One region of the Enterococcus sp. CR-Ec1 genome, then DNA from elsewhere that is predicted to be linked to it. Evidence: predicted binding sites of a transcription regulator. Region 1 holds the regulator's gene; each other region holds the start of a gene.
What was found. Region 1 encodes NrdR, which represses ribonucleotide reductase genes. Its sites were predicted from a motif close to ACACNATATATNGTGT; they were not measured.
Positions count from the first base shown of each region.

Region 2: the regulator NrdR is predicted to act here: its motif matches at 4,525-4,540, upstream of nrdH (glutaredoxin-like protein NrdH).
Region 3: the regulator NrdR is predicted to act here: its motif matches at 3,416-3,431, upstream of CXM95_RS15180 (deoxynucleoside kinase).

Region 1 covers NZ_CP025223.1:1,956,286-1,966,468, forward strand. Annotated here, with positions in the region: gene CXM95_RS09425 (hypothetical protein) at 1-110, opposite strand, end outside; gene dnaI (primosomal protein DnaI) at 134-1,066, opposite strand; gene CXM95_RS09435 (replication initiation and membrane attachment family protein) at 1,066-2,442, opposite strand; gene nrdR (transcriptional regulator NrdR) at 2,456-2,926, opposite strand; gene CXM95_RS09445 (FusB/FusC family EF-G-binding protein) at 3,130-3,771, opposite strand; gene CXM95_RS09450 (hypothetical protein) at 4,018-4,347, opposite strand; gene CXM95_RS09455 (ABC transporter ATP-binding protein) at 4,524-5,303, shown strand; gene coaE (dephospho-CoA kinase) at 5,478-6,071, opposite strand; gene mutM (DNA-formamidopyrimidine glycosylase) at 6,068-6,910, opposite strand; gene polA (DNA polymerase I) at 6,926-9,571, opposite strand; gene CXM95_RS09475 (Bax inhibitor-1/YccA family protein) at 9,697-10,183, opposite strand, start outside.
Region 2 covers NZ_CP025223.1:772,288-782,470, forward strand. Annotated here, with positions in the region: gene CXM95_RS03675 (alpha/beta hydrolase) at 1-820, shown strand, start outside; gene nrdF (class 1b ribonucleoside-diphosphate reductase subunit beta) at 879-1,844, opposite strand; gene nrdE (class 1b ribonucleoside-diphosphate reductase subunit alpha) at 1,942-4,101, opposite strand; gene nrdH (glutaredoxin-like protein NrdH) at 4,199-4,423, opposite strand; gene CXM95_RS03695 (FeoA family protein) at 4,780-5,247, shown strand; gene feoB (ferrous iron transport protein B) at 5,247-7,385, shown strand; gene CXM95_RS03705 (hypothetical protein) at 7,382-7,513, shown strand; gene CXM95_RS03710 (PTS sugar transporter subunit IIA) at 7,948-8,394, shown strand; gene CXM95_RS03715 (PTS sugar transporter subunit IIB) at 8,396-8,761, shown strand; gene CXM95_RS03720 (PTS ascorbate transporter subunit IIC) at 8,787-10,073, shown strand; gene CXM95_RS03725 (SIS domain-containing protein) at 10,098-10,183, shown strand, end outside.
Region 3 covers NZ_CP025223.1:3,185,665-3,195,847, forward strand. Annotated here, with positions in the region: gene nox (H2O-forming NADH oxidase) at 1-751, opposite strand, end outside; gene CXM95_RS15170 (pentapeptide repeat-containing protein) at 1,084-1,719, shown strand; gene CXM95_RS15175 (magnesium transporter CorA family protein) at 1,716-2,621, opposite strand; gene CXM95_RS15180 (deoxynucleoside kinase) at 2,712-3,356, opposite strand; gene mvk (mevalonate kinase) at 3,662-4,594, shown strand; gene mvaD (diphosphomevalonate decarboxylase) at 4,587-5,585, shown strand; gene CXM95_RS15195 (phosphomevalonate kinase) at 5,622-6,704, shown strand; gene fni (type 2 isopentenyl-diphosphate Delta-isomerase) at 6,701-7,741, shown strand; gene CXM95_RS15205 (heavy metal translocating P-type ATPase) at 8,036-9,958, shown strand; gene celB (PTS cellobiose transporter subunit IIC) at 10,040-10,183, opposite strand, start outside.

The DNA of each region.
Region 1 (10,183 bases):
TCAGAAGTTCCAGTCTCCCCATTTGCAGCGCTGTTTCCCTGATTGCCGCAAGCTGTTAAAAGCAGCATTGCTGCAAAGGATAATCCTATTATTACCTGTTTTGTCATCATCTTCTTCCTCCAGTAATAGTCAGTTATTGGCCATCATTTCGTCGGTTTTTACCAGTCATTTGAATTTCTTGTGTCAAATAACGGATACGTTCCATAATGCGCTTGGCTTTTAATGGTTCGGATTCACCTCGTTGCGTCACCGAAAGATGCTGTTCTAACTCATGCATAGTAAAATTCGAAGTGAAAAAGGTCGGCAGTTGTTCTTGCATGCGGTATTGCAATATGACACCGAAGACTTCGTCGCGAATCCAGCTGCTCATCGCATCAGCACCGATATCATCCATCATCAAAATTGGGGCTTTTTTCACTGCATTCAGCTTGTCCCCCACTTGATCTTTGCCGATTGCTTGTTTCATCTCTACCGCAAATGTTGGAAAGTGGACAAGTGTCGTTGTATACCCCGCCTCTGCTAAATCTCTGGCGATTGCTCCAAGCAGGTAAGTCTTGCCAATCCCAAAACTTCCTACAAAGTAAAGGCCTTTATGAAATTCTTGCGGATTCGCTGTCAACTCACTAATAAAATCAACGGCGGCTGCGATAGCCTCCATTCGTCCAGGCGTTTGCTGATAATCTGCAAAGCTCGCTTCTTGAATATCTTTAGGCATATCCATCGCTTTGATGCGACTGCGGATCTCTTCTTGTTTCTGGTAAGCCAGTAACTCTTGGGTTGGCACATAGGTGACATCAATAAAATGAAAATTTAACGCTAAGCGTGGTTCATAGCCCGGTGCGATCATGGAAGGATCATTGATGCGGAATTTCCGCTTTTCTTGAACGAACTCATACAGTTTCGCATAGCTTTTTTGAATATCCGCTTCGGTCAATGCTTCTTCATTTTCGGCAATAAACGCTTTGACATCAGGATCTTGCAAAACTTCTGCCATCATTGATGAAAACTGATCACGGTAATTGCGTTTATCCAATAATTTCCCTAAGTTTTTTCCAACATCTTCCATTACTTGTCACCAGCTTTCTTATGCAAGTAGTTTTGCAGTTTTTTATCTAATTCTGCTTGTCGTTCTGGCGTTAATGCTGTCTCTTCCACTGGTTTTTCAGCCCAAGAAGGCAGCTTTTCTTCGCGAATGATTTTTTTGCCGCTTGTTTGTGGTCGGCTGCGTTTTTCCTTGGCACTTCGAACAAGGCTCCGAACATGCTTGATCGCATCTTCTGCCGTACCGATTTTTAATTCTGACCACTGGGCGGCAATATTATTTACATAATTTCCGGATAAAGCGGCATTGTTTTGGACTACTAAAACGTAATGAACCAGAACATTGATCACACTATTCGGCAATGGTGATCGTTCGACAAGGCTTTTGATCAACCATTGTTCTGAATCGGTCATAAAACTGTTTTTCTCCGCTTTGATCGCCTTTAGAAAAGCGATCGGTGCATTGTTCTCACTTTCTTGAATCAATAATACATCATTTTCTGAAAAACCATTCTGTTTTAAGGTATTGAAGCGGCGCAACTGACTTTCCGCTTGAGGATCTTCTCTTGTCGATGTTTTCGTGAAGGTCTGCCGCGATTTTTTCATGATCGCTTGTTCCAACTTCTTCTGATCGACCTCTCCTGTTGTCAAAGAAACATTGTCCGCCATCAAATCCAACAATTCCAACACATCATAGCCGTATAAGGAATGATATAGAACTAACTTTTGTCGAAAACTCGGCGTGAAATTAGCGGCACGGATATACCGACGTTGCGCTTCATATAAAAGAAAGTCCCAATCCAATTGCTTTTCGTCAAGCACCAAGTTTGCATTGGATTCTTGAAAAGAATTACTGACTGCCTGTAACGTTTCTTCATGAGAGGCGAAACGAGCGGTATTTAACCCATAGGCGGCTGAGAAGGATTGAGTCACTTCCTGATAATCGGTCAAGGAACACTGCTTTGGCTGATACAGCTTGACCAGCTGATTAAATTTACGCTCTCCGACTCTTTCCAACAACAGATAGGCATACAATTCATCTTGAAAAAACGCTGCTGGATGGACCGGTTCTTGCAACCAATACAGATAGGAGGATCCGTTTTGCAAATCTGCTTTTTCATATGATTTCAGCAAGCCGATACCTTCTAGGTTTTGCTTGGCTTTTATGAAGCGAGGCATTCCGACATTCATGGCATTCAAGATATCTAGATGCACGGTCGTCATCGACTCCTCGCCAGAAATGCTTTGGGCTTGGACATCGCTTGCTAGTGTCAAATACAACGCTAAAGCATCACTTTCAATAATTGGTTGATACAAATAAATGAGGGCGTCTTTCCCTTCCGTTGTAAGTGGACGGCTTTTGAACACTTTGTACGATTGATTCGGTAAACTATTGCCCACTTGTTGTCCCCCTCTATTCTTGTGGTTCTTTCGCTTTTTCGACGATGTCTTGTAGTTCTTTTAAGAAAACTGACATGTCTTTAAACTGGCGGTATACACTGGCAAAACGGATATAAGCGATCTCGTCTAAATCAACTAGATCTTCCATCACATACTCACCAATTTGTGTCGTAGATATTTCATTTTCACCAAGAGCACGGACACGACTTTCCACATGATCGACGATTGTTTCCATCTGATCCATTGTCACTGGTCGTTTTTCAGCAGAACGAATCAAGCCCCGTAAAATTTTTTCTCGGTTGAATTCTTCACGGGCACCATTTTTTTTAATGACAAGTAGGGGTGCCTCTTCGATACGTTCAAATGTTGTAAAGCGATAGCCGCAATTTTCGCACTCACGACGACGGCGAATCACACGTCCATCATCGGCTTGTCGACTATCAACTACCCTCGAATTGTTATGATGACATTTTGGACATTGCATAGTTCCACCTCATTTTCTCTCTTATGCGCTTACGTTTTCACGTAAAGTCATCGGTTTCTATGATTAATTATAACATGAAATCCATTGGTACAATAGCCAAAGTGGTTTATTCTGTTCATTTAATACAAAATTTAAATAATGCTATAACTGTTGTTTTTTTCAATGAGAAAAAACGGCAGAAAGATTTCTGCCGTTTCATTTCGTTATTTATCTTTCATTTGCAGCAAAGAAACAAAATCATGCAAATTTGCTGGCTGTTCCAACTGCTGATTGCACCTTTGGCTATCACGGCAAATATAATTCCCGCGTTTCGTATATGTTCCATCGCCGTTGCTCTTGGTCAAAGAAAGAAACATCGACACATTTCCTTCATGCTGGCACAAGGGACAGATCCCTTTTTTGACCTCGGTTGACACATGACCGTGAAGTCCTGTAAATCCCTGCTCAGTGGCTATGATCATAAACTTGCTTTGACTACCGATATCATCCCAAGCAAGATAAGTGGTCTCTTTTAAATCAACGGAAGCAAAATCAGGTATTTTCAGTTTTTTTACCTTCCGAAACATTTTTTCAATTTGTTTTGTTGTCGGCACCTGAAAGGGTCGGACGTACTCTTTGAGTTCTGTTAACAGCTCATTGCTGCGACTGATCGTCATCCCCTGTTGAAAGAAAGCAGCTAAAATTTCACGTGGTGCTGTTTCTTCTTCAGGAAAAAACTTTTCTATGGCGTCTTTGGTCATCGTTTCAACCGTTTTGATCGTTCGAGGATCATTCACCGATTGATAGGTTCGAACTAATTGGTATACTTGATGTTTAATTGAATGAAATTGGTAAGGTTCGATCATAAAAAAGCCTTCTTTCTAATTTTCCGTTTCCTATTGCGGCTGTTCTACTTTCTTGACAGTCGTACACAATGCATAAATAAGCATTTGATGACCACCTCCCAATTTCTTTGCTTCTCTCTATGCGATCTTAATGGATTATAATGAGATGTTGAGCAATTGTCAACTGAGTAGTAGTCTCTTGACTCTTCATCCACTCTGGTTAACAAAAAAATGCCTCGTCTAGAAGACGAAGGCATCCGTGTTCAGTTATAATTTATCTTCAATTCCAGTATAATGCTTCAGCTGGTCTGCATCTCGACGATCGGCAGAAGAAATTTTATTGGCATCAGGATTTTCAGCTCGCAACAATTCTTCACTGCTGACATTTTCTGGGGTAGTTCGATCATTGCGGGCATCGCGCTCGTCATTTTGATCTTCTAATTCATTGACTCTTTTTTGATCGTGCTCTTTCTTGATCTGACCTTCGTGTGCTTGTTCTTTCCCAGAATGGGCAAGTTCTTCATTATTGGTCCACTCACCGATTTTTTCTTTAGCCTTGCCAACGATCACATCTTTTTCGTCTTTAAAAGTACCCATAGTTATCATCCCTCCTGTATAGTTTCATCATAACAAGCATTCTGAATTCTGACAAAAGATATGAATGCGATACCAACCAACCAGCGAAATTTGGACTGATGTGTTATAATAGTAGGTATTATTTTCTGAATATTCTTATAAATGGAGGTGAAGAACCTGATTAGGTTCGATTATCGATGACAGTCCTTGATTTTCAACAGGTTTCAATCATTCGCAACCAAAAATTTTTATTAGAAACCATCAATTGGCAAGTGGAAAAAAATGAGCATTGGGCGGTTTTAGGCCTGAATGGCGCGGGGAAAAGTTTACTTTTGCAGCTGATTACAGGAACTTTATGGCCTTCTTCTGGTCACCGAACAGTCCTAGGTGAACGATACGGCAAAACGTCTGTCCCGGATCTTCAACGGCGCATCGGTTGGGTTAGTTCCGCTTTAAAAAATAAGTTTTATGGACGAGACCGGGCTGAAGAGATCGTTCTATCCGGGCTTTATTCCAGTATTGGTCTTTATGAATCTTATGATGAAAACCAACTGGACCAAGCAAAAGCACTTTTGGCTGACTTGAGGCTGACTCATCTGATCCATCGTTCCTATCACGTCCTTTCTCAAGGAGAAAAACAATTTGTCATGATCGCACGGGCCATGATGGCACAACCAGAGATCCTGATTTTGGACGAACCTTGTACGGGCCTTGATCTATTTGCGCGAGAAGAACTGCTAACCCGTCTGGAGGCTTTTTCACAACTGCCGAATACGCCGACTCTTCTTTACGTTACTCATCATACAGAAGAGCTACTACCGATTTTCACTCATTTGCTGATGTTAAAAAACGGCAAAGTCCACGCCGCTGGTCAACGAGAGACGATTTTTACTGAGGAGGTTCTCACCTCTTTTTATGATCAGCCGATCGTTCTTCACCCCTTTTCCAGCAATCGCGTGATCGTGACCCCAAAATAAATCAGGGCTGGTACTTTGATATTTAACCATTCATAAACGATCGTCTTACTTTCCAAACCAAACAGTTTCCGACATGTTTCAGCGCCAGTTGTTTTTGGAAATGATAGGGCTAGGTTTGCTATTGAAAGATAAAATAGCAGGTTCCCTTTAGTGAAAGGGAACCTGCTGCTTTACCTATTTATTTATAGATGCGAGCCAATCATCGATCTGCTGATTGAGTTGGGCGATCGTTCCTTGATTATCAAAGACAATATCGGCCCGTTGTTTCTTTTTCTCAATTGAAAGCTGACTGTCGATTCGTTGTTGCGCGTCTTGCTCATTCAATTGATTACGTGCCATCAACCGCTCTTTTTGAATCGCTTCTGGCACATAAACGACTGCGGTTTGATCCATGTATTGGTCGTAGTCGGCTTCATAAAGCAAAGGAATGTCAACGATCAACAAGGGCACTTCCTGTTTTTTTTCTTCGATCTGAGACAAAATCTCTTGTCGAATAAAAGGAGATAACGTCTGATTCAGCATGCGGCGTTTTTCTGGATCGTTAAAAATCAAAGCACCGAGGGTTTGTCGATCTAGGTGCCCATCATCTGTCAAAATCTGCGGACCAAAGGCTTGCGTCACCGCCTGCAAGCCCTCCGTATTCGGTTCAACGACTTCTCTTGCGATGATATCGGCATCAATAATCGGTAAACCCAGTGATCGAAAATGCGCGACTGCAGTACTTTTTCCAGTAGCGATTCCCCCAGTGACGCCTAAAACAAAACTCATTTGTTGGACCTCACATGCAGTTTTTGACACTGAGGACAAAAATGCGTCCCCCGTTGGGCAACTTTGATCTTGACGATTGGTGTGCCACATCGGCCACAAGGATTGCCTGTCTGGCCATAGACATTTAATGACATTTGGAATTTTCCTGCTTCTCCTAGTGCATTGAGATAGGTCCGAATGGTAGTTCCGCCTGCTTCAACAGCTCGCTCTAAGACATCGATGATTGCTTCATGCAGCACATCTACTTCAGTTGGCATTAATGAATCCGCTGGTTGCTCTGGATGGATTTTTGCTTGCCACAGCGCCTCATCTACATAAATATTGCCCAAACCAGTAACGAGCTTTTGGTCAAGCAATAACGGTTTGATGGCTTTTTTCGAACGCTTCAATCCTTGTTCAAATGCTTCTAATAAAAACAATTCAGGCTTAGGTTCAGGACCTAATTGCATGATCCCTTTATAGGCTGCGCTTTGGTCTTTATCCACTAAGGTCATACGACCAAATTTTCTTACATCATGGTAATTTAACTGACTGCCATCTGTAAAATGGAAAATGACATGTGTATGTTTATCGACAATCGGGTCTGACTCAAAATACTCGTACTTGCCTTCCATTCGTAGATGAGAGATCAGATCATAATCTGTCAATTTAAAAATCAAAAATTTTCCACGTCGTTCAAATTTTTCAAAACGTTGCCCTTTCAAAAGTGTCGAAAAGATCGGTACTTCAGGACTTTCGATGATTCGCGGCCAAAGGATCTCAACCGATTCGATCGTTTTATTTAAAACAAGTTTTTCAAGTCCTTTGCGGACCGTTTCAACTTCTGGTAATTCCGGCACCTCTGTTCACCTCATTTATTTTGCATCGTACCATGTTTTGCCCCAATTGCTGTCTGTCAGTAAAGGGACATGCAATGCAACGGCTTGCTCCATCACTTCTTTCACCAAAGCGTCAAGACGAGGCAATTCAGATTCAGGTACTTCAAAGACTAGTTCATCGTGTACTTGCAGCAGCATCGTTGCTGCTAATTTTTCTTCTTTCAAACGTTTCGCCAAATCGATCATAGCAATCTTTAAGATATCCGCCGCACTGCCTTGAATCGGTGTATTGATGGCGGTTCTTTCAGCAAAAGTCCGAATATTGAAATTGCGCGAATTGATATCAGGTAGGTAACGACGGCGATGATACAAGGTTTCAACGTACCCTTTGTCCTTCGCCTCACGAACCACATCCTCCATATACGTTTTCACACCAGGATATTTTTCAAAATACGTATCAATGTATTGTTGGGCGGCTTTTCTGGTGATTCCTAGATTCTGGGATAAGCCATAATCGGAAATCCCATAAACGATACCGAAGTTGACCGCTTTGGCTTGACGACGCATATTTGGTGTCACATCTTCTGCTTTTTCGATACCAAAGACTCGCATCGCTGTGCTTGAATGGATATCTTGACCTTCGATAAAGGCTTCTTTCAAATGGGTATCATCTGAAATATGTGCCAACACCCGTAATTCGATTTGAGAGTAGTCAGAAGAATAGATCACCCAATCAGCTTCTCGTGGCACAAAGGCTTCGCGGATCTTTCGACCTTCTTCTAAACGAATCGGAATGTTTTGTAAGTTTGGATCGACAGAACTTAAACGACCAGTTTGGGTCAAGGTTTGTACATATCGCGTATGGACTTTGCCATCTCCTTGGATCACTTTTAATAAGCCTTCTACATAGGTTGATTGGATCTTAGCGATTTGACGATAAGTCAAAATGTCTTCAACGATTGGTGCTTGCTCTTTTAGTTGTTCTAACACATCGACTGCTGTCGAATAGCCAGTTTTGGTTTTTTTGATAACTGGTAAGCCCATTTTTTCAAATAAAATCACACCCAGTTGTTTCGGCGAGTTTAAGTTGAAGGTTTCTCCAGCTTCGGCGTAGATTTTTTCTTCAATTTCATGCAACCGTTGTGCAAATTCGCCCTTCATCTGATGCAAGCGAGACGCATCAACTTTGATACCGGTAATCTCCATCTCAGCTAAAATCATTGATAAAGGCAATTCCATTTCTTCAAAGAGCGCTGTTTGATTCTTCGCTGCCAATTCTTCCGTAAGTTTTGGGGTTAGGTTTGTAATCGCCGCTACTTTACGGGCTAAATGAGCAAAGAAGTCTTCCTCATCCGCCGGCAGCCCTTTTTTCGCTCCTTTTCCATAAATCGCTTCATCCGATTGGATCGCATCATAGCCATAGTGAGCGGCAACACCTGCGATGTCATTATTCGTATCATTCGTGTCTAAAAGATAAGCTGCCAATAAAACATCAAAAGCGATTCCTTTTGGTGCTGTCGTGTACCGGTTTAACGCCACGTACGTGCGTTTGGCATCATAGACGAATTTTTTACGTTTCTCGTCTTTTAACCAATCGGTAAAGGCTGGACTTTCAAACAATTCTTCACGATTGCTGACATAAATTTTTTCTTGATTGCCCCAAGCAACACCGACAATGTCTTCCAAATGATAGTTATCCCCCATCATCTCGACATACAATGCTGTGTCTCCCTGGAACATATCTTCCGTTACTTCTTCAACGACCGAAAACAAAATGTCTTCCATCTCAACTGGTTCAGCTGTAATTTGCAGCTTATCTAAGAAGCTATTAAAGTTCATTTCTTGGTAGAATGGCACCAATTTCTCTAAATCTTTGCCTTCATATTTCAGTTTGTCGACATCGACCTCAATGGGCGCATCCACATCGATGGTTGCTAACTGTTTTGAAAGAAAGGCGATCTCACGGTCATTGATCAAGTTTTCTTTCATCTTGCTTTTTTTCATTTCATCGATGTGTTCATAGATTCCCTCAACGGAGCCATATTCCTTTAAAAGCTTAATGGCTGTCTTCTCACCAATTTTGGTGACGCCGGGAATATTATCGGAAGCATCGCCAGCTAGTCCTTTCATGTCGATGATTTGTAAGGGTGTTAGGCCGTCATATTTTTCAGCCACATGAGCGGGCGTATAACTTTCAATTTCGCTAACGCCTTTGACCGTAATGTCAACTTTCACGTGCTCCGTTGCCAGCTGGGTCAAATCGCGATCGCCAGATAAAACGACGACATCAAATAGCTCTTTATCGACTTTATTTGCCAATGTGCCAATGATATCATCGGCTTCATAGTTATCTAATTCGTAGTATTGAACACCTAACGCGTTGATCAATTCGCGAATGTAAGGCATTTGTTCTTTAAATTCCCCAGGGGTTTTTGAACGCCCACCTTTATAATCTTCATACATCGCTGTCCTGAAGGTGGTTTTTCCAGCATCAAAAGCCACTAAAACATGTGTTGGCTGTTCTTTTGCCATCACATTTTCAAACATAGTATGAAACGCATAGATGGCATTTGTGTGCAGCCCGTTGGCATTTTTAAACCGTTCTAATGAATTATGCAACGCAAAAAACGCGCGAAAAGCCACACTATTCCCATCAACGAGTAGTAATTTATTTTTTGGCATTTGATTACTCCTTTTCTCAAAAAGTTCCTCTTTATTCTATCAAAGAACGGGCACAAAAGCGATGAATTGCTTTGTTTTCTCTCTCATTTTATACAAAAAAAAAGGCGAGTTTCCTCGCACTTTTTTTAGTTGTTTTTTCCAAAGATACGCAATAACGCAAGGAATAAGTTGATAAAATCTAAATACAGTTGTAGTGCCATGAAAACGGCCACTCCTGTATTTGCGCCACCATTCGTTGCGAAGTATACATTGCGGATTTGTTGATTGTCATAAGCGGTGATCCCCATAAAGACAAAGACGGTCACGATCGATAAGAAAAAGTCAACCGGTTGACTGCGTAAAATAAATACATTCAAGAGCGTCGAGATGATGATCCCGATCAACAGACCATAGCCGATACGACCAACCACACTTAGATCACGTTTGGTCATGATCCCAAATGCTGACATGACACCAAAAGTGACGGCTGCTGAAACAAATGCTCCCACGATCGATCCAAAGTCATAGATCATCAATGTCACAGACAAGGTCAATCCATTCAAGAGCGAATAGACTAAAAAGCCAGCAACGGTAAAGGACGGATTTTTCTGCGCCTTCACCCCTAATACAATA
Region 2 (10,183 bases), 1.2 Mb from region 1:
GGCTTATCAATCGGATTATCAACGCAGTACCTTTGATCTTTATTATCCCAAAGATGCACAAGGCCCTGTTCCAGTCATTTTTTGGGTCCATGGGGGCGGATATGTCGGGGGAGACAAAGAAGGCGTCAAAGAATTTGCGACCTATGTCGTCGATGAAACCAAAGCCGCTGTGATTTCGATTAATTATGAATGGGCGCCAAGTTTGCATTATCCGGGACAGGTCAAACAATTAGCCCAAGCGGTAGACTCGATCAAAGCAGATGCCCAAGCATACCCCATGCTTGATTTCGATCAACTCTTCTTTGGTGGAGATTCTGCAGGTGCCCAAATTGCCGGGCAATATGTGGCGCTGCAAACCAATCCAGCGTATGCGAAGGAAATGTCCTTTGATCAAGACATTCCTACATCGGCCCTGAAAGGGTTTATTTCCTATTGCGGCCCCCTTGATTTGAAGCAGATCGTTGGAACTTCTTCGGATGATCGTTTTATGAAATTCTTTGTTAAAACGGTGGCTTGGTCGTTATTAGGCAAAAAAGAATGGCAAGATAGTCCCCAACTGCAGGAGATCTCACTGGTGGATAAATTGACGGCTGATTTTCCACCAACGTATATCACTGATGGCAACGCCTATTCCTTTGAAGACCAAGGCATTGCCTTTGCCAACCAGCTGCAAGCTCTTGATATTCCCGTGACAAGTCGTTTTTACAAAGGGGATTCGGAAACAGTGACCCACGAATACCAATTTGATTATAGCTTGCCGCAAGCACAGGAATGTTTGACAGAAACGTTGACCTTTATCAAAGACCAGCTGGCTAACTAAAAACACCTTGTTTCTCACCCTCTATTGGCGAGAAACAAGGTGTTTATTTGTAAGCAAATCAATCAAGTCCGATGAAGTAGTCATCGTCTTTCATCGCTTCAACGGAACCAAGCAGATACCCGTTCCCAACTTGTGAGAAGAAGTCGTGATTGCTGGTACCAGTTGAAATACCGTTCATGACGATTGGATTGACATCGTTGGCGGTGTCTGGGAAAAGCGGGTCTTGTCCTAGATTCATCAAAGCCTTATTGGCATTGTAACGCAAGAAGGTTTTGACTTCCTCGGTCCAGCCGATCTCATCGTATAATTCTTCGGTATAACGCTCTTCGTTTTCATACAACTCATACAACAAGTCGTACATCCAGTCTTTCAGCTTTTGCTGTTCGTCTTCTGGTAATTCGTTGAACCCTAATTGGAATTTGTAGCCGATATACGTGCCATGAACGGATTCGTCACGAATGATCAATTTGATGATCTCCGCTACGTTCGCTAGTTTGTTATTACCTAAGTAGTAAAGGGGTGTATAGAAACCTGAATAGAATAAGAAGGTCTCTAGAAACACACTGGCGATTTTTTTCTCTAGCGGTGTCCCATTTTTGTAAATCTCATTGATTCGTTCGGCTTTCTTTTGTAAGTAAGGATTGGTATTGGTCCATTCAAAAATATCGGCGATCTCCGCTTTTGTATTCAAGGTGCTGAAAATCGATGAATAGCTTTTTGCATGGACAGATTCCATAAATTGGATGTTGTTCAAGACCGCTTCTTCATGTGGGGTGCGGACATCTTTACGCAGTTGATCCATACCGCTTTCTGATTGAACGGTATCTAATAAGGTCAAGCCGCCAAAGACGTAGCCCACCGTCGTTTTTTCTAATGGTGATAGCGTCCGCCAATCATCAAGGTCATTTGATAAAGGGATCCGCGTATCTAACCAGAATTGCTCTGTTAATTTTTCCCAAGTGGATTTATCGATGATATCTTCGATCTCATTCCAGTTGATTGCTTCATAGTAAGTCTTACCCATAGTCGGTTCCTCCAATAATCGTATCAAGACAACAGCCGACCCGCTCTCAATAGAGAGCAGGGGCAGGCTATTGGTTCGTTTTCAGGCAAAAGTTGGATTAGATGACACAGCTTTCACATTGGTTGCTGCCGATCTCTTCTGCATCATCTGTAAAGGTCCGTACATAGTAGATCGATTTGATCCCTTTGTGGAAAGCATAGTGACGCAAGATGTTCAAATCACGGGTGGTTTGTTTTGTCGTTTCTTTCCATTCGTAAAGACCTTCTGGAATATCTGAACGCATAAACAAGGTCATACTCATCCCTTGATCGACGTGTTTTTGAGCAGTTGCGTAAACATCGATCACTTTGCGCATATCCATATCGTAGGCTGATTTGTAGTAGCCGATCGTCTCATTGCTCAAGTAAGGTGCTGGATAATAGATCTTGCCGATTTTCTTTTCTTGGCGTTCTTCGATCATCCGAGTGATCGGGTGGATGCTGGCACTCGTATCATTGATATAAGAGATCGAACCATTTGGTGCAACGGCTAAGCGGTTTTGGTGATACAAGCCGGTTTCTTTGACGGTTTGTGCCAAGGCTGCCCAATCTTCACCAGTTGGTAAAAAGACGCCTTCAAACAATGCTTTGACTTTTTCCGATTTTGGTTGGTAGTCACCTTGGATATAATCAGTGAAGTAGCTGCCATCTGCATAAGCTGATTTTTCAAAGTTATGGAAAACTTCGCCTTTTTCTTTGGCGATGGCATTGCTTTCAACCAATGTCCAATAGTTCAACAACATGAAATAAAGATCAGTAAATTCAAGGGATTCTGGTGAACCGTATTCCATTTGATTTTTTGCAAAATAGGTATGCAAGCCCATTGCGCCTAAACCGATCGTGTGGTTCAAGGCATTCCCATTTTGGATCGATGGTACCACGTCAATGTCAGACGCATCAGTAACGAAGGTCAAGGCACGAGTCATTGCTCGAACAGATTTCCCAAAGTCAGGGCTGTCCATCAAGTTCACGATATTGGTGGAACCTAAGTTACAGCTGATATCTGTTCCTAAAACCTCGTATTCTTGCTTGCCGTTGATCTCAGATGGTGCTTGAACTTGAAGGATCTCGGAACAAAGATTACTCATGATGATCTTGCCATCGATTGGGTTGCTGCGGTTTGCTGTATCGATATTAATGATATAAGGATAACCAGATTCTTGTTGCAATTTAGAAATTTCATTTTCTAAATCGCGAGCTCTGATTTTAGTCTTGCGAATCCGTGGATTCATGACTAAGTTGTCGTATTCCTTGGTGATATCGACATAAGAAAATGGTACGCCATATTCTTTTTCGACACTGTACGGACTAAAGAGATACATCTCTTCATTTTTACGCGTCAATTCGTAAAATTTGTCAGGTACGATCACACCTAATGATAAGGTTTTGACACGGATTTTTTCATCTGCATTTTCTTTTTTCGCTGATAAAAAGCTGATGATGTCTGGGTGGAAGACGTTCAAGTAGACCACACCAGCCCCTTGCCGTTGACCCAATTGGTTTGAATAGCTGAAGCTATCTTCAAACAATTTCATTACAGGCATCACACCACTTGCTGCACCTTCGTAGCCTTTGATAGGCGCGCCAGCTTCCCGCAAGTTTGATAATGTGATCCCGACACCGCCGCCGATCCGTGAAAGTTGCAGCGCGGAGTTGATCCCACGACCGATCGCGTTCATGTCATCAGTGATTTGGATCAAGAAACAAGAAACTAATTCACCGCGACGTTTGCGTCCTGCGTTCAAGAAAGAAGGGGTTGCTGGTTGGTAACGTTGGTAGATCATTTCATCTGCCAAGCTCATGGCTAACTCTTCATTCCCATCCGCAAAGTAAAGGGCGTTGAACGCCACCCGATCTTCGTAACGCTCAAGATACGCGGTACCATCATTCGTTTTTAATGCATATTGTGAATAAAACTTGTAAGCAGCCATAAATGATTTGAAAGTAAAGTGTTGCTCATCTAAGAATTGATACAAGTCCTCAATAAAAGCAGGACGGTACTTTTTGATAAATTCTTCTTCTAAATAATCATTTTCAATCAAATAATTGATTTTGTCCATTGCAGTCGCAAAGGTTAAGGTATTTGGTTCAACGTTTTCTTTAAAGAATGCCGCTAGGGCTTCTTTGTCTTTATTTAATGGAATTTGACCATCTACTGGACGGTTGATCTCATTATTCAATTTGAAATAACTGACATCTTTGATTTCTTTCAAGCTCATAAATGGCTAACCTCTTTTCTTGTTTTGTTCGTATAAAAAAGGACTTGCGGTCTGGACGACTGACAAATCCCTCAAAAGCATCACATTGAGAAAAATCTTAGCTCGCTAATTGACGTAGTTGATCTGGACGGAAACCGATGATCGTTTGCGCATCAGAGGTAATGACTGGCACACTTTGAAATCCTTGTTCTTTCAAAAATTCTAATGCTTCAGGCTCATTATCGATATTGATTTCTTCAAAGGCAATCTGATTTTCACTTAAAAAGCGTTTCGCCATTTTACATTGCATGCAGTTGTTTTTAGAAAATAGTTTGATATTCATAATTGTTTCCTCCGAGTTGTAATAGTTATAAACCTAGTATAAATAAGTCTCGGAGAAAGTCAACGAAAAAACACTATATCTTGTGCTTGTGAATTCGGCATACACAATTTATAGTGTTTCTGTGTTTTTTATGCAAATGAAAAAAGCGGAAAATACTTAGAATTACAAGGTTTTTGCGTAATTATTAGAGGGGATATGCAATCAAAATGAGTAAAAAAAATCTCTATTGTGAAGGAAGATTCAAAGTTAAGTCGAAAACAGATTGACTTCCTATGGAAATGGCTCTATTATAATGATAATCATTCTCAATTAAAGTAGGTTAATTAAAAAACACTTCACAAAAGGAGTAAGAACCAATGAAAATGGCGCAAACTTGGGCTTCTGGGACATACAAAATCGACTCGTTGGCAACAACCAAAGAAATCACGGTTCATTTAAACGATCTTGGCATTCGCACGGGGGTTGAAATCGTTGTGGTGCAAAAAGATCGCAAAGGCGGCATCATTTTGCACCAAGGGACGCGGATTGCTTTAGATGCACGGGTCATGGAACAAATCGATGTCACAGAAATCCAGCAGCAAACGGTCATTACCTCTTTGGATCAGCTGCAAGTTGGTGAAAGCGGGAAGGTCAATCAGATTGGTGCAAAAGGTGCTTTGCGCCGTCGTTTGATGGATATGGGGCTTACGAAAAACGTTCATTTGGAAGTAGTGAAACTGGCTCCATTGGGTGATCCAATGGAGATTCGGCTCCGCGGTTATGAATTGTCTTTGAGAAAGCAAGAAGCAGCGTTGGTTTTTATCGAAAAAGGAGTCGAAGCTTGATGACCTATCAATTTGCATTAGCAGGAAATCCCAATAGTGGGAAAACAAGTACTTTCAATCAATTGACTGGTGCCAAACAAACAGTGGGCAATTGGCCGGGTGTCACCGTAGAACGTAAAGCGGGGCGACTGCGAAAAGACCGGCACGTGCTGATCCAAGATCTGCCCGGGATCTATTCCTTGTCACCTTATACGCCTGAAGAACTGATTTCCCGCAATTATTTGATGGAAGCATCGCTGGATGCGGTGATCAATATTATTGACGGAACTAATCTTGAGCGAAATCTGTATTTAACATTGCAATTATTAGAAATGAATGTTCCGACCGTGGCAGCCATCAACATGATTGATCTATTAAAGAAAAAAGGCTTGCAGATCAACTTCGAAAAATTGGCTTACGGATTAGGGATTCCTGTAGTGGGGATCAGTGCTTTGAAACAACGTGGTTTAGCCAAAATGATCGAGGCAGCGAAGCAAGCAGCCAACACACTACAGCTCCCTCCCCGCTACGATGCTCGTCTAGAGGCTGGCTTGACCGAGATCATGGCGATTTTGCCAGAGACGATCCCTCAGCAGCGAAAACGCTGGTTTGCCATAAAACTCTTCGAAAAAGATGAAGCGATTCAAACAATGTGTAAACTGACTGATTCCCAGCAAGCAGTCATTCAGGAGACGATTTCGATTTTAGAGATGATCTTTAAAGACAGCAGTGACGCCATTCTCGTCAATGAGCGCTATGGCTTCATTGAAGAATTGTTGGCGCTGGCAGTCATCAAGGAAACAGATCAGCACTTAGCCTTCAGCGACAAAATCGACCGCGTGTTGACCCATCGCGTATTGGCACTACCGATTTTTGCCTTCATTATGTGGGGAATCTACTATTTATCGATTCAGACGATTGGCACGATCGGCACTGATTGGGTCAATGATGTATTATTTGGCAGCTGGATTCCCGAAACAACAGCGCATTGGCTAGAACAGCTGCGGGTCGCCCAGTGGCTACAAGAACTGATTTTGGATGGCATCGTGGCTGGGGTCGGTGCGGTTTTAGGCTTTTTGCCGCAGATTTTCGTGTTGTTTTTTTGCTTGGCTATCTTGGAGGACTGTGGATACATGGCACGGGTGGCATTTGTCATGGACCGGTTGTTTCGCAAGTTTGGTCTATCTGGCAAGTCGTTTATCCCCATGTTAATCGCTACAGGTTGCGGCGTGCCGGGGGTGATGGCAAGCCGAACGATTGAAAACGAAAAGGATCGTCGGTTGACGGTGATGGTCACGACCTTTATGCCTTGTTCTGCCAAATTGCCGATCATTGCATTGATTTCGGGTGCCTTTTTCCCTCATTATAGTTGGGTCGCACCATCGGCCTATTTTGTCGGCATGGGTGCTGTGATTTTTTCAGGGATCGTCTTGAAAAAAACGCCGCTTTTTGCAGGTGATCTGGCACCATTCATTATGGAACTGCCAGCGTATCACTTGCCGCAGCTCACAACGATTTTGAAAAGTGCCTGTGATCGAGCCATTGCTTTTGTAAAAAAAGCCGGAACGATAATCTTTGTGGCTTGTATCTTTGTCTGGTTTACCTCCAGCTACAGCTTTGCCTTGCAGCGGGTCAGTGAAGACCAAAGCATTTTGGCCTTTTTCGGTCGACTTTTGGCGCCCCTCTTCGCTCCCCTAGGCTGGGGAACTTGGCGAGGCGCCGTGGCGACGATCACTGGCTTGGTGGCCAAAGAAAATGTGATCGGCACATTCGGGATTCTCTACGGACAAACCGGTGAGTTGTCAGAAAGTGGGACGGAGATTTGGCAAGTGTTGCGCGGCGATTACACTGCTGTGGCGGCATACTCTTTCCTCGTCTTTAATTTACTATGTGCCCCCTGTTTTGCTGCCATCGGTGCGATCCACCGTGAAATGGGGGACAGCAAGTGGACGTGGTTAGCCATTGGCTATCAATGCGGCTTGGCGTACTGCGCCAGTTTTCTGGTGTACCAATTCGGACACGTCATCTTTGAAGGCGGACACCTCACGCTAGGTGTTTTTGCGGCAATAGTCATTGCTGGTCTATTAGTATTTGCTCTGGTGAAGAAACCATTCCGAGGGAGTGCGCCCTTGATCCAAGTCGTAGGAGGCGAAAAATGATTGCTACAGTAATTCTAAGCGGACTGATTTTTGGCTATGGCGGTCGTGTGGTGTACCGCATGGTGAAAAAGGATCATTGTTCTGATTGCCACAGCAGTTGTCCCGTGAAGCATGAGGAAGCAAAGTAGAAAATAGCGGTTGTAAGTAAAAATTCGTGTGAAAACACCTACGGCTAGAAATACAATTGAAACGGTAGATCTATAGCCATGAATAGAGTGTTTGCTTTAAGAAGTTCTTAGTTTATTTAAGAGCTTCTTTTTTTTATTGTGGGTGCAAGCAAAAGATCTGTCCATTTTTGGTTCATTTTTTCCTTTATAGAATAAGTTTTGTGAACTGCTCAAGAAGGTTATCGAGAAAAACTGGAGGCTAGTAAAAAAAATAGGCAGTATTCCTGGTCTTTTTGAGAAGAGCAGTTCACTTAATCTGGAAGCGTGTACAAATATGTGGTCGCAAATCGTCTATTCAGGTCAGAACTTTTCACTTATAGTGTGTGTATAGGAATTATCTCGAGAAATTCTTTTACCAAAACCTAAAGAAATTTTTTTAGAAAGGAAATCGTCGTTTGCAAACTACATTATTAACAAAAGAAAACATTTTACTTCAGCAAGACAGTACCAGTTGGCAAGAAGCAATCAAAAAAGCTGCCCAGCCGTTATTGAGGAATGGCAGCGTTTCAAAACAGTATGTCGAAGCGATGATTCAATCCGTCTTAGATGCCGGGCCGTATATCGTGCTTATGCCTGGGTTTGCATTGGCCCATGCCCGATCAGAAGATGGGGTTTGTCGTTTAGGACTAAGTGCGATGACCTTAAATACCCCCATCTCATTTGGTTCGCCCAATGATCCAGTGAAAGTCATTTTCTGTTTGGCAGCGATAGACCCGACCAGTCATTTGGAACTGATGAGTGAGTTAGCAGAGGTTTTAGCAAGGGACAATATCATTGATCGTTTAGCAAATGTGGAGACACCAGAAGCATTTATAAAACTATTAGAAGAAACGAGGAGTTAAGATGGGATTCTTTCAAAAAAAGAAAAATGATGCATCAATCCAATCAGATGCAAAACCTAAGGCGAGTAATGGCAAGAAATTTTTGATAGCGGTTGCATGCCGTGCTGGGATGGGGAGTTCAACGCTGCTTCACATAAAAGTAAAATCAGTGATTGAAGAAAACGGCTATCCCATTGAAACGATTCATGGAAATCTAGATGTTCTCATTGGTTTTACGGGTGATGCCTTTATGAGTATGGCAGATATCGCAGCGGAACCTGATTTTCAAAACAAACCTTATGAAGTCATAGGTATTCAAAATATTATGAGTAAAGAAGAGATCCAAGGAAAACTAGAAACATTTCTTGAAACGATGCAAACAAAATAAATTGATGGAGCGAGGAATAAATTGAATGGCAATTTTAGTAATGAACCAATTCAGAAATACTGCTGTGTTGCTAATGATTTTAGCTTTGATCGGGTTACTTGCACAAAGAAAGCCTGCGAAGGAGACCCTGAGCGGTGTCCTCAAAGTGGGCATTGGGTTTATGATTTTTAATATTGGTGGTGGTCATGTAGGAACGATTGCTGCAAATTTCGCCACGTTGTTTCAGACCGCATTTGGTGTTCAAGGGACGGTTCTGGCAGTAGAGCCTGCTACAGCGTTAGCTATGGATGTATATGGTTTTGAAATATCAATGATTATGGGGCTAGGGTTCATATTCGGATTAGTTATTGCGAAATTGACGCCTTTAAAATCAATTTTCTTAACCGGTCAGCATTATCTTTTCTTTGCTGCTGTCATTGGGTTGATTTTTATTTCGAATGGTATGCCCACTTGGGTAACAGTTATCTTTGGTTCTTTGGTACTAGGTTTTGCAGGAGCAGGGTTGCCCAAATTGGCTCAGAAATATACAGATGAGCTGACAGGTAATGCAGGGGTTGCACTAGGTCACTTTAACTTGATTTTTTACTGGTTCTCAGGTGTCATCGGCAGTGTCATTGGCGGGAAAAATTGGCAAGCAAAGAAAGAGAAAGCAGCCAATCGTGAGCTTCCTGATTTCTTCTCCGTATTCCGAGATTTTGTCTTCTCTGTTGCATTTTTCATGATTATTCTTTTCTACATTGCAACGATCGCAGCAGTTTTAAGTGGTCATATGGATGTCGTTCAAGAAATGGCTGGCAACGACTTATGGTTCTTGTATCCGTTGATTCAAGGGTTGCAATTTGCGGCGGGTATGTCTGTACTGATTTATGGTGTGCGTCAATTTATTGCTGAATTAACGGCTGCCTTCGTGGCGATCTCTGAAAAATATATCCCGGGATCAATGCCGGCAGTAGATGTTCCTGTGTTTTTCCAATATGCGCCAACCATGGTTCCTGTCGGTTTTATTACCTCGTTTATAGGTGGCTTAACAGCGACGTTTGCCATGGCTGCTATGGGTTCTCCCGTTGTACTTTTGCCAGCAGCTGGGATTGCTTTTTTCTCGGGTGGAACAATGGGTGTCTTTGGTTCAATAAGAGGCGGGTTGAAAGGGGCGATCATCGCATCCTTCTTAGGCGGTATTTTGCTGACTGCATTGCCTTTGGTGCTTTTCCCAGCTTTTTCTGAATTAGGCATCACAGACGCTGGATTTCCTCAAATCGACTACAATATTATCGGAATTTTACTAGATAAAATCTTAAAACTATTTAGTTAAACAGTATGATTAGCAAGGAGAAAGGTGGATACAATTTCTCCTTGCTATAAGGAAGGAAAATCTGTATTGAATGAAAAAAACGTTTTGTTTGAATATAGTACGAATTTAAA
Region 3 (10,183 bases), 1.2 Mb from region 1:
CTAGCTCATTGTTTGGTAAGAAACCGATCGCATTGATCACTAGATCAACTGGGTATTCGCCGTTGTCTGTTACAACTGCTTCTACTTTCTCTGTTCCTTTGTATTCACGTGCTAATTCACCGAAATGCAATTCAATACCATTGTCAGCTAAGTTTTTGTCCATATCTTCTGTGAACCATTTGTCGTAGTAGTTTGGCAATGCCCGTGTCGCTGCATCAAAAAGCAACACATTTTTACCACGGCGTTTTGCTGCTTCAGCAATTTCAACACCGATGTAACCAGCACCGATAACGGCAACGTTTTTCACGTCTTCTGAGGCTAACTCTTTATCAACCGTTTGTCCATCTTGGAATTTTTTCAAGAAATGGATGTTTTTCAAGTCACGTCCAGGTACTTTGGGTGAGATCGGAACAGATCCAGTTGCGATGACAACTTTGTCATAAGATTCAACGATCGTTTCACCTTCACTGGTCACAGCGTGTACTTCTTTTTTCTCAAAATCGATATGGTCAACCACTGTTTCCATATGGATTTTTGCACCTTTTGCTTCAAAATCTTCACGTTTTGTATAGAACAAGCCTTCGTATGAATCGATTTGACGTCCAACCCATAAAGCAGTCCCACAACCTAGGTAGCTTAAGTTTGTATTACGGTCGATCATTACGACCTCTTGGTCTTTGTAGTTATCTAATAGTGTATTGGCAGCAGCAATCCCCGCGTGGTTTGCACCGATAATAACTGTTTTTGTCATGGAAAATTTCCTCCTTTTGTTTACATTGTCATTATAGCTCGCTTGTGAATTTGAAAACTATCAACTTTTTCGCGATTTTAAAAATTTGTGACAGTTTTTCGTTGATATACGTCACTTTCAGCGGGTTAAGTTTCTATATCGAAATTATTTTCGTCTTGCAAGTAAAAAGATTGTGAAAAAATATGTATTAAAAATCAAAGATTTTCCTTGTTATAAAAGCATTCTGCAAACCGATTGAATAAATTTCACAATACCCTGCCGCTTTTTCGTAACTATCGCGGCATCGATTCGCCGTGTTATACTGAGAGAAAAACATACAGGATGGGATCTTGATGAAGAAAAAAATCGTATTGCCACTACCGCCCTTATTGTCGGCATTAGAGCCACAGGATTTTTATTTAGAAGAAGAACTGCTTTTCGAAGGGGGGGTGTTCGAAGGCGGTGATTATAGCTATGATACTTGCAAAAACCTTATCTTGAAGCAATGTCATTTCAAGAAAGTGACGATGCAAAAAACACGCTTGAGTCAATGGGAATGTCAAAATGTCCTCTTTGAGAACTGCGATTTTTCTAATCTGGAATGTTTTGGTGCCAGCTTTCATCGTGTTCACTTTAAACAGTGTAAATTGACTGGTACGAATTTTGCGGAAAGCTATTTCCGTGACTGTACCTTTGAAGATTGCGTGGCAAACTTTGCTTCTTTTAGCAATACCAATTTACGGACGATGCTGTTTCGTCAGTGCCAACTAAACGACAGTGAGTTTTATGAGATGGATTGGAAACACTTGACGCTACAAGAAAACCAGTTGAACAATAGCAACTGGTTTCACACAAAATTAGCAACTTTAGATTTTCGGACCAATCAATTTCAAAAGATCGCGTTGTCCTTTGAACACTTGCGAGGACTAACAGTCGATCAAGAACAAGCCTTGGTCATCGCCGCCGGTCTAGGTTTGGTGATCGACTAACGAATTCTGCGCCATAAAGCAATCAACATCCAGACGGATAACACTAAACTGATCAACAAGGCAATACCCCAACCGAAAATACTATTGGTAAAAGGCAGCGGAACATTCATGCCAAAGAAACTGGTGACGATGGAAGGCACAGTCAATAAGAGGGACCAAACGGTCAAAAACTTCATGGTATCATTCAAGTTATTGTTTAATAGATTATTGTAGGTACCAGACAATTGTTCCAAAATTTGGAATGCCAGTTGGGTCATTTCCACTGCCTGTTTGGCTTCGATCAAGGCATCATCCAGTTGTTCCCGCTCATCATCATCCATCAAACGATAAATGGATAATGCTTTGATTTGCTCCAAGAGGACCGCATTTTGTTTCGTGGCAGACACTAAAAAAACCAGTCCAACTTCCAAATCAGACATTTGCAGTAAGTTTTTATTGGTTGTTTTTTCCCGTAGTCGCTGATTCAAGCGAATCCGCTCACTATTGACTTCTTCGACTAACGGAAAAAACGTGCCAGAAATCAAGAACAAGCTTTGAAACAAAAAATGAATGGGCGTTTGCAGCGGGTTTTGCAGGATCAAGCGCTCCATCATTGGAATCACATAACGGGTATTGTGGGATGCAAAAGTAAAGAGTTGCTTCCTTTTTAAAATAAACGTCATCGGGCTGGTCTCAAAATGATTTTCACGCTTTTCTTGCTGAGGTACATTGAAAACCAGCAGCAATGCTTCCTCTTCGGCATCATATTCGACCCGCGCGCGTTCGTTTTTATCTAAAGAGTACGTAAGCATCTCGTCAGACAAATGATATTGTTTTTGCAGTGCCATCACGCTTTTTGCGTCTTGTTGGTCGACTTGAATCCATTCATAGTTTCCGTCATAAAAGACATGTTTGTTTTCCACAATCCATCCTCCACTCTTGCTTTCTTCTATTATAAAAGAAAACAGCCAGAAGCCCAATCAAAGGACTTTCCTGGCTGTATTGGCTATTACTTATTTACGGGCGTCTTTCAAGGCCTCTTCCACCATCGTTAAAACGGCCTGTGCCGCTTGCGGGTCTTCGACAAAATTGAATTGATCGCCATCGATCTGGATCTTTGGACTCTCATTGTACTCTTCGTACCATTGATCGTAGCGTTTGTTCAACTCTTTGTAATAGTCGTATAACGAAGGATCAAAGGTCAACTGCTCATATTCCCGCCCACGTTTTTCAATACGCTCGAGCATCGTTTCAAAAGAAACGCGAATATGCACCAAAAGATCTGGATGCTTTTTGTGGGCTGCATACGGCAGCTCTTCTAACATATTGGCTAACAATTCATCATAGACTTTGACCTCGGTATCGGTCGCTCGCCCAAGGTCCGCATTTAAATGGAACAACAGTGAATCCTCATAAATGGAACGGTCCAGGACGTTATTGTCGTCTTTCATGGCTTGCTTGATACTTTCAAATCGTTTATTTAAGAAATAGATTTGCAGTAAAAACGCATATTTATTTGGATCTGCATAAAATAATGGTAACACTTCATTGTCATCGATCGATTCATAAAAGGCTTGACTGCCAAAATGATTGGCGATCAATGCGGTCAAACTTGATTTACCGGCACCAATCGTTCCTGCTAATACGATCACGCTCATATCCCCCAACTCACTCATCACTAAATATTGTATGTTGCCTTTGCGATATCAACTATACAACACTATATCTTGTGCCGTCAACTGAAACTTTTGAAGCACAGATCAAGAATTTTTTCAATAAAAGTTTAAAGATTTTTGCTTTTTTTTGAAATCTCATACGGAATGCTTAACGAAAGAGCCTTCTTCTAGTAAAATAGGAAAGGATCTTTAATTAAATTGTGTTTTTGTCAGGAGATAGTTACAATTGACTGACAAACGATAAATGAATCATGTGGGGTAAGCTCCCTAGAGAAATGAGGAAAATAATGTCAATTGGTACTGGCATAGCTACAGGAAAAATCATCTTAATGGGTGAACATTCGGTTGTTTACGGTGAACCAGCAATTGCTTTCCCTTTTGCGGGAGCAAAAGTACAAGTCGAGATCACAGCAAATGAAACAAGCACCTTGATTTCAAGTTACTATCACGGTCTGCTTGAAGAAGTCCCCAGCCACTTAAAAAATGTCAAAGACTTGCTGCATCGTCTGCAACAAGACTTCCACACGGGTCCTTTTGCAACCTCCATCGTCAGCACTATCCCTTCTGAACGGGGAATGGGTTCTAGCGCGGCGGTCGCTGTTGCACTGACTCGCGCTTTTTTTGATTGGATCAAAAAAGACTTTACAAAAGAAGAATTGATGACCTATGTCAACTTTTCTGAAAAAATCGCTCATGGCAATCCTAGCGGGATCGATGCTGCGGCAGCCAGTGGGACAGATGCCATTTACTTTATCAAAGGGCATCCCATCACTTCGTTTCCCCTCACGATCGACGGTTATTTGCTCGTCGCTGATACTGGAATCAAAGGGCAAACGAGAGAAGCAGTCAAAAGTGTCGCCCATCTTTTTGAAACCAGCAAGCAGCTGGCTAGTCAAGCAATCCAGCGTTTAGGGATCGAAACCAAAAAAGCTAAAGAGGCCATCATAGCCAATCAATTAGAAGTATTAGGTGAAAGCATGAACAACGCCCATCAGGCCCTGCAGCAGCTAGGGGTCAGCAATCAGCAACTGGATCAGTTGGTTTCCTTAGCGTTGGCACACGGTGCTTACGGGGCAAAGCTGACCGGCGGGGGCCGGGGCGGCTGTATGATCGCACTAACCAAAACGAAGGAACAGGCTGAGAATATCAGCCGTATTTTATTGTCCGATGGCGCTCGTGCGGCATGGATACAAGGATTAGGAGTTTATGAACATGTATAAGGGAAAGGCTCGCGCCTACACGAATATCGCATTGATCAAGTATTGGGGAAAACAAGATGAAACTTTCATTTTACCGATGAACAATAGTTTGTCCCTGACCCTCGATGCTTTTTACACAGAAACAACGGTGGCTTTTTCACCCGATTTTACGCAAGATCGCTTTACATTGGATGGCGTGGTTCAAACAGACGCTGCCACAAAAAAAGTTGCGGACTTTTTGGATCTGGTACGAAAAAAAGCGGACTGCCCGTGGTATGCCACGGTGGAAAGTCAAAATTTTGTTCCAACCGCTGCCGGACTTGCCTCTTCTGCCAGTGGATTAGCGGCATTGGCGGGTGCCTGTAGTGAAGCACTGGAATTAAACTTGTCGGAGCAAGAGTTATCCCGTTTGGCCCGTCGCGGTTCTGGTTCGGCGTGTCGGAGTATCTACGGCGGCTTTGCTGAATGGCATCAAGGCACCGATGAGACTTCTTTTGCCACGCAAGTGCCGTCGAATGGCTGGGAAGAAGAATTGAGTATGATCTTTATTTTGATCAACGCACAAGCCAAAGAAGTTTCCAGTCGTGAGGGGATGCGTCGAACCGTTGAAACCTCGAGTTTTTATCCGGGTTGGCTTACTGCCACCGCAACTGATCTCGTGAAAATGAAACAAGCGATTGCCGAGAAAGACTTTACTGCTTTAGGTGAAACGACCGAGGCCAACGCCTTGAAAATGCATGGAACGACCTTAGCCGCCGAACCACCTTTTACTTATTGGTCTTCTGAATCTTTACGAGCCATGGAATGTGTCCGAATGCTGCGAAAAAAAGGATTGGCTTGCTATTTCACGATGGATGCTGGTCCCAATGTCAAAGTTTTATGCCAAAAACAAGAAGAACAAACGATTTTACGTGAATTAAGTGCTCACTTTGCCTCAGAACAATTAGTAACTGCTCACGCGGGTAAAGGATTAGCCTTTTTACCGGTGGAAGAATCTTCTGCCATCAACTAAGAAGCCATTAAGAAGCCATCGATTAGGAGTGTCGAAATGATTGAACTATCCGTTCCCGGAAAACTATTTATTGCTGGTGAATACGCCGTTGTCGAACCTGGTCATCCTGCAATCATCGTTGCCGTTGACCAATTTATTACAGTCAATGTGGAAGAGGCCCGTAAAAACGGCAGCATCCAGTCTGCCCAATACAGCGACCTGCCGATTCGCTGGACGCGTCGCAAAGGCGAATTAGTCTTAGACCATCGGGATAATCCTTTCCACTATATTTTGGCAGCCATTCGTCTGACGGAAAAATATGCCCAAGAAAAAGGCATCCCCCTTTCCTTTTACGATTTAAAAGTGACCAGTGAACTGGATAACTCGAATGGTCGCAAATATGGCCTCGGTTCCAGCGGTGCCGTGACTGTTGCCACGGTCAAAGCATTGAATCTGTACTATCAAATGGAAATGGATCGGTTGACCCAATTCAAAATTGCGGCTCTTGCCCATCTCGCTGTTCAAGGCAATGGGTCGTGCGGTGATATTGCGGCCTCTTGTTATGGCGGCTGGATCGCTTTTTCAACCTTCGATCACGACTGGGTCTTAGCCAAACAAAAGGACCATACCTTAACAGAATTGATTGCTTTCGATTGGCCAGGATTATCGATCCGTCCCTTGACGGTTCCGAAATCGCTTCGACTATTGATTGGTTGGACAGGCTCTCCTGCCTCTACTTCTGATTTAGTGGATCAAGTCTATCAATCCAAAGAAGAAAAAGAAAACGCCTATGCCGCCTTTTTAGCAGCCAGCAAAGACTGCGTCAATCGATTGATCGACGGCTTTTTAAATGAAGACAGTCGCACGATCAAAAAAATGATCACGGAAAATCGAAAGCTCCTGCGGGAGTTGTCTGCACTAACTGGTGTACCGATTGAAACCCCCGCACTTAAAAAGCTTTGTGATCTAGCAGAAAATTATTGTGGCGCAGCCAAATCTTCTGGTGCCGGCGGTGGCGATTGTGGCATCGTGATCGTTGACCAGAAAACCGGTATTTTACCATTGATGAGTGCGTGGGAAAAAGCCGAGATCACCCCATTGCCGCTGCATGTTTACCATTACCGGGAGGACCTATCATGAATCGAAAAGATGAACATGTTTCCTTAGCAAAAGCGTTCCATAAAGAACACAGCAACGATTTTGATGCAGTTCGCTTGGTCCACCAGTCCTTTCCGCAAATTGACGTGGCTGATGTGTCAATTACGACGACTGTCTTTGACCGCTCATTTTCCAGCCCTTTTTTCATCAATGCCATGACAGGCGGCAGTGAAAAAACCTTAAAAATCAATCAAGAGTTAGCAGAGATCGCGCAAGCCTGTGACTTGATGATGGCAACCGGCTCCGTTTCGGCTGCCTTAAAAGACCCAAGTGTCGCCGATTCTTTCCGTATCGTCCGTAAAGCCAATCCTGACGGCTTCTTATTAGCCAATATTGGTGCGGGCAGTCCCGTTGAAAATGCACAACGGGCAGTAGAACTGTTTGGCGCCGACGCCTTGCAGATCCATCTTAATGCACCACAAGAATTAGTGATGCCCGAAGGCGATCGTCAATTTAGCCAATGGCTGTCCTTATTGGAAAAAACGGTTGCTTCCGTTGCCGTTCCGGTTGTCGTCAAAGAAGTCGGCTTTGGGATGTCTCGTGAAACGATTCAGCAGTTACTGGCGATCGGCGTACAAACGATTGATGTTGCTGGCAGCGGCGGCACAAGTTTTACTCAAATCGAAAATGCTCGTCGAAAAAAACGTGAATTGGCGTATTTAGACACCTTTGGTCAATCCACCGTGATTTCCTTGCTGGAAGCAAATGAGATCCAACAGCCCTTTACCCGCATCGCTTCAGGCGGCGTTCGGGATGCTTACGATATCTTCAAAGCACTTTGCCTTGGTGCGGATAGTGTAGGACTATCCGCCACGATCCTCGTGCTGCTTTTGTCAAAAGGCAAAGAAGAAACGATCGCCACCTTGCAATCATGGAAGGAACAGCTACAGCTGCTCTACACTATGGCAGGACAGACAAGTACCAAAGACCTCACCAAGATCCAGCTGATTTTTTCTGGTGCTGTCAAAGAGTGGTGTGAAGCACGTCAGATTCCCTTAGCAAAGTATAGTTTGCGTTAACCGATCCAGTCGCTGACTACCACATCGAACAAGCAAAAGCAGTACAATTCGTTTTTTATTGTACTGCTTTTTTTGTGTTCTTTTTTCTATAATAGTGAGTTTCCATTTATCATTTGGATAGTAGCGTTATTTAATCGCTACTTGATAATCACTTTCATTATCAGGTACGTTGTTTTTTTACCATCTTGTTTTCGAATGTGCTATGCTCAAGTTGAGGGAGGAACAATCGATTGTTTCTTGAGAAAAGGATCGGTTTTTTCATTCATAGACTACATTCAAAAGGAGGCGTTTCTTATGAGTAAATCCGAATCGTCGGCTGTTTTTTCAACGATTGCTTGTTTGCTATTGATGGCAACTGGCTTTCTTATGGCATCTTTTTCCATTCCTTATAGCTTTGTCCCTTATCTGTTAGCGATTCTTGCCGGGGGTTGGAAACAAACCTGGGAAGGCACGCAAGAATTGGTGCACGACAAACGGTTGAACGTCGATCTACTGATGGCGTTAGCCGCCATTGGTGCCTGTATCATTGGGCATTGGTTTGAAGGGGCGATGCTGACCTTTATCTTTTGTTTGAGCGGTGCCCTTGAGGAATATACGACCAACAAAAGTACGCGAGAAATTAGTTCATTAATGGCACTGCAACCAACGACTGCCTTAAAAATGATTGAATCTGGGGAGCTCGTCGAAGTACCAGTCGAAGCCCTTCAGTTAAAAGATACGATTATGGTGGCAAAAGGCAGTGCGATCCCGATCGACGGTATCGTGATCCAAGGAACCAGCAGTGTTGATGAGGCGGCCATCAGTGGCGAATCCATTCCTGTCGAGAAACGTTTAGGCAGTGAAGTCTTTGGGGGAACCATCAACCTTGGGCAGCCATTGTACATTGAAGTTACTCAAACGAGTGAAAACACCCGCTTTGCAAAAATCATTCAATTGGTGGAAGAAGCGCAGCAAATGCCAAGTCAAACGGCGACCCTGATCGAAAAAATCGAACGGATCTATGTGCCGATCGTCCTGATCGCCGTCCCACTAATGATCGTTTTGTGTACGTTTTTCACGAATTGGGGGTTCCAAGAAAGTTTTTATCGTGGCATGGTCTTACTAGTAGTGGCATCCCCTTGTGCCTTAGTCGCCTCTGCTACTCCTGCGACGTTAGCAGCCATTTCTCACGCTGCTCGTTTGGGCGTTTTATGCAAAGGCGGACAAGCCTTGGATGCCTTTGCCAATGTCAAAGCGATCGCTTTTGACAAAACCGGAACGCTGACTCGAGGCAAACCTGCTGTCACTGATGTTCATCTATTGCTGGATGAACCGTTTATCCCCCAACTGATTGTTGGGATGGAAAAACAATCAAATCACCCATTGGCTGAAGCGATCTTGGCGTATTTCCACGATGAAAGACCATTGGAATTAGCAGTGGAAGAACAAGCGGGGGTCGGTCTAGCCACCACTTACCAAGCTGCCCATTGGACGATTGGAAAAGAAGTCGATCTAACCTCTGTTGCTGTCAGTGAACAAACCCGCATCCAAGAATTGAAAGCAGCCGGAAAAACCTTGATTTATATCAATCGTGACCGTGTATTAGCAGGGTATTTAGCACTATTGGATCAGCCCCGTCCTGAAGCTCGTGAGAGTCTTGCCTACTTCAATAAGCAAGGAATTCACACGACGATGCTGACGGGTGATCATTTAGGTACTGCCAAAGTGATCGCCGCAGAAATCGGCTTGTCTGACTACGAAAGTGATTGCCTGCCTGATGAGAAAACCACTCGGATCAAAGAAATGAAAGAAACCTACCAAATCAATGCGATGGTCGGTGATGGGATCAATGATGCCCCCGCCTTAGCGACCGCAAGTGTAGGGATCGCGATGGGCGAAGGAACAGATGTCGCAATGGATGTGGCGGAGATCGTCTTGATGAAAAATGATTTGCTGCGTTTGGTCGACAGTCACCGTTTGGCTAAGAAATTACAGCGGATCATCAAACAAAACATCGTCTTTTCTATCAGTGTCATCTTGTTGCTGATCGCTTCAAACTTCCTTGAATTTCTCACGCTACCTCTAGGGGTCGTGGGTCATGAAGGAAGCACGATCTTAGTTATCTTAAACGGGTTGCGTATGCTTTTGCCATTACACAAAGAAACACCCCAGCAAGCCAAACCAACCCGCAAAGATTGCGATGATTGTGTCTTGTATCAACAGTCTTTGCATACGTGACCACTATTTGCACTAGCAAAAACGCCCATTGTTGGCACTTCACTAGAAGTCCATCAACGGGCGTTTTGCTGTTTTTTCTACTTATGCTTGATTGGCAAGTTGTTCCGTGTAGAGTTTGCCATCGTACATCTTAAAGAATGGATAATAGCAGAGAATGGAAACCCCTAAGTTGATCAAAGCGATCAGGATGGCTCGGAAATCACCGCCGGTTCCTAAAAACGCCCC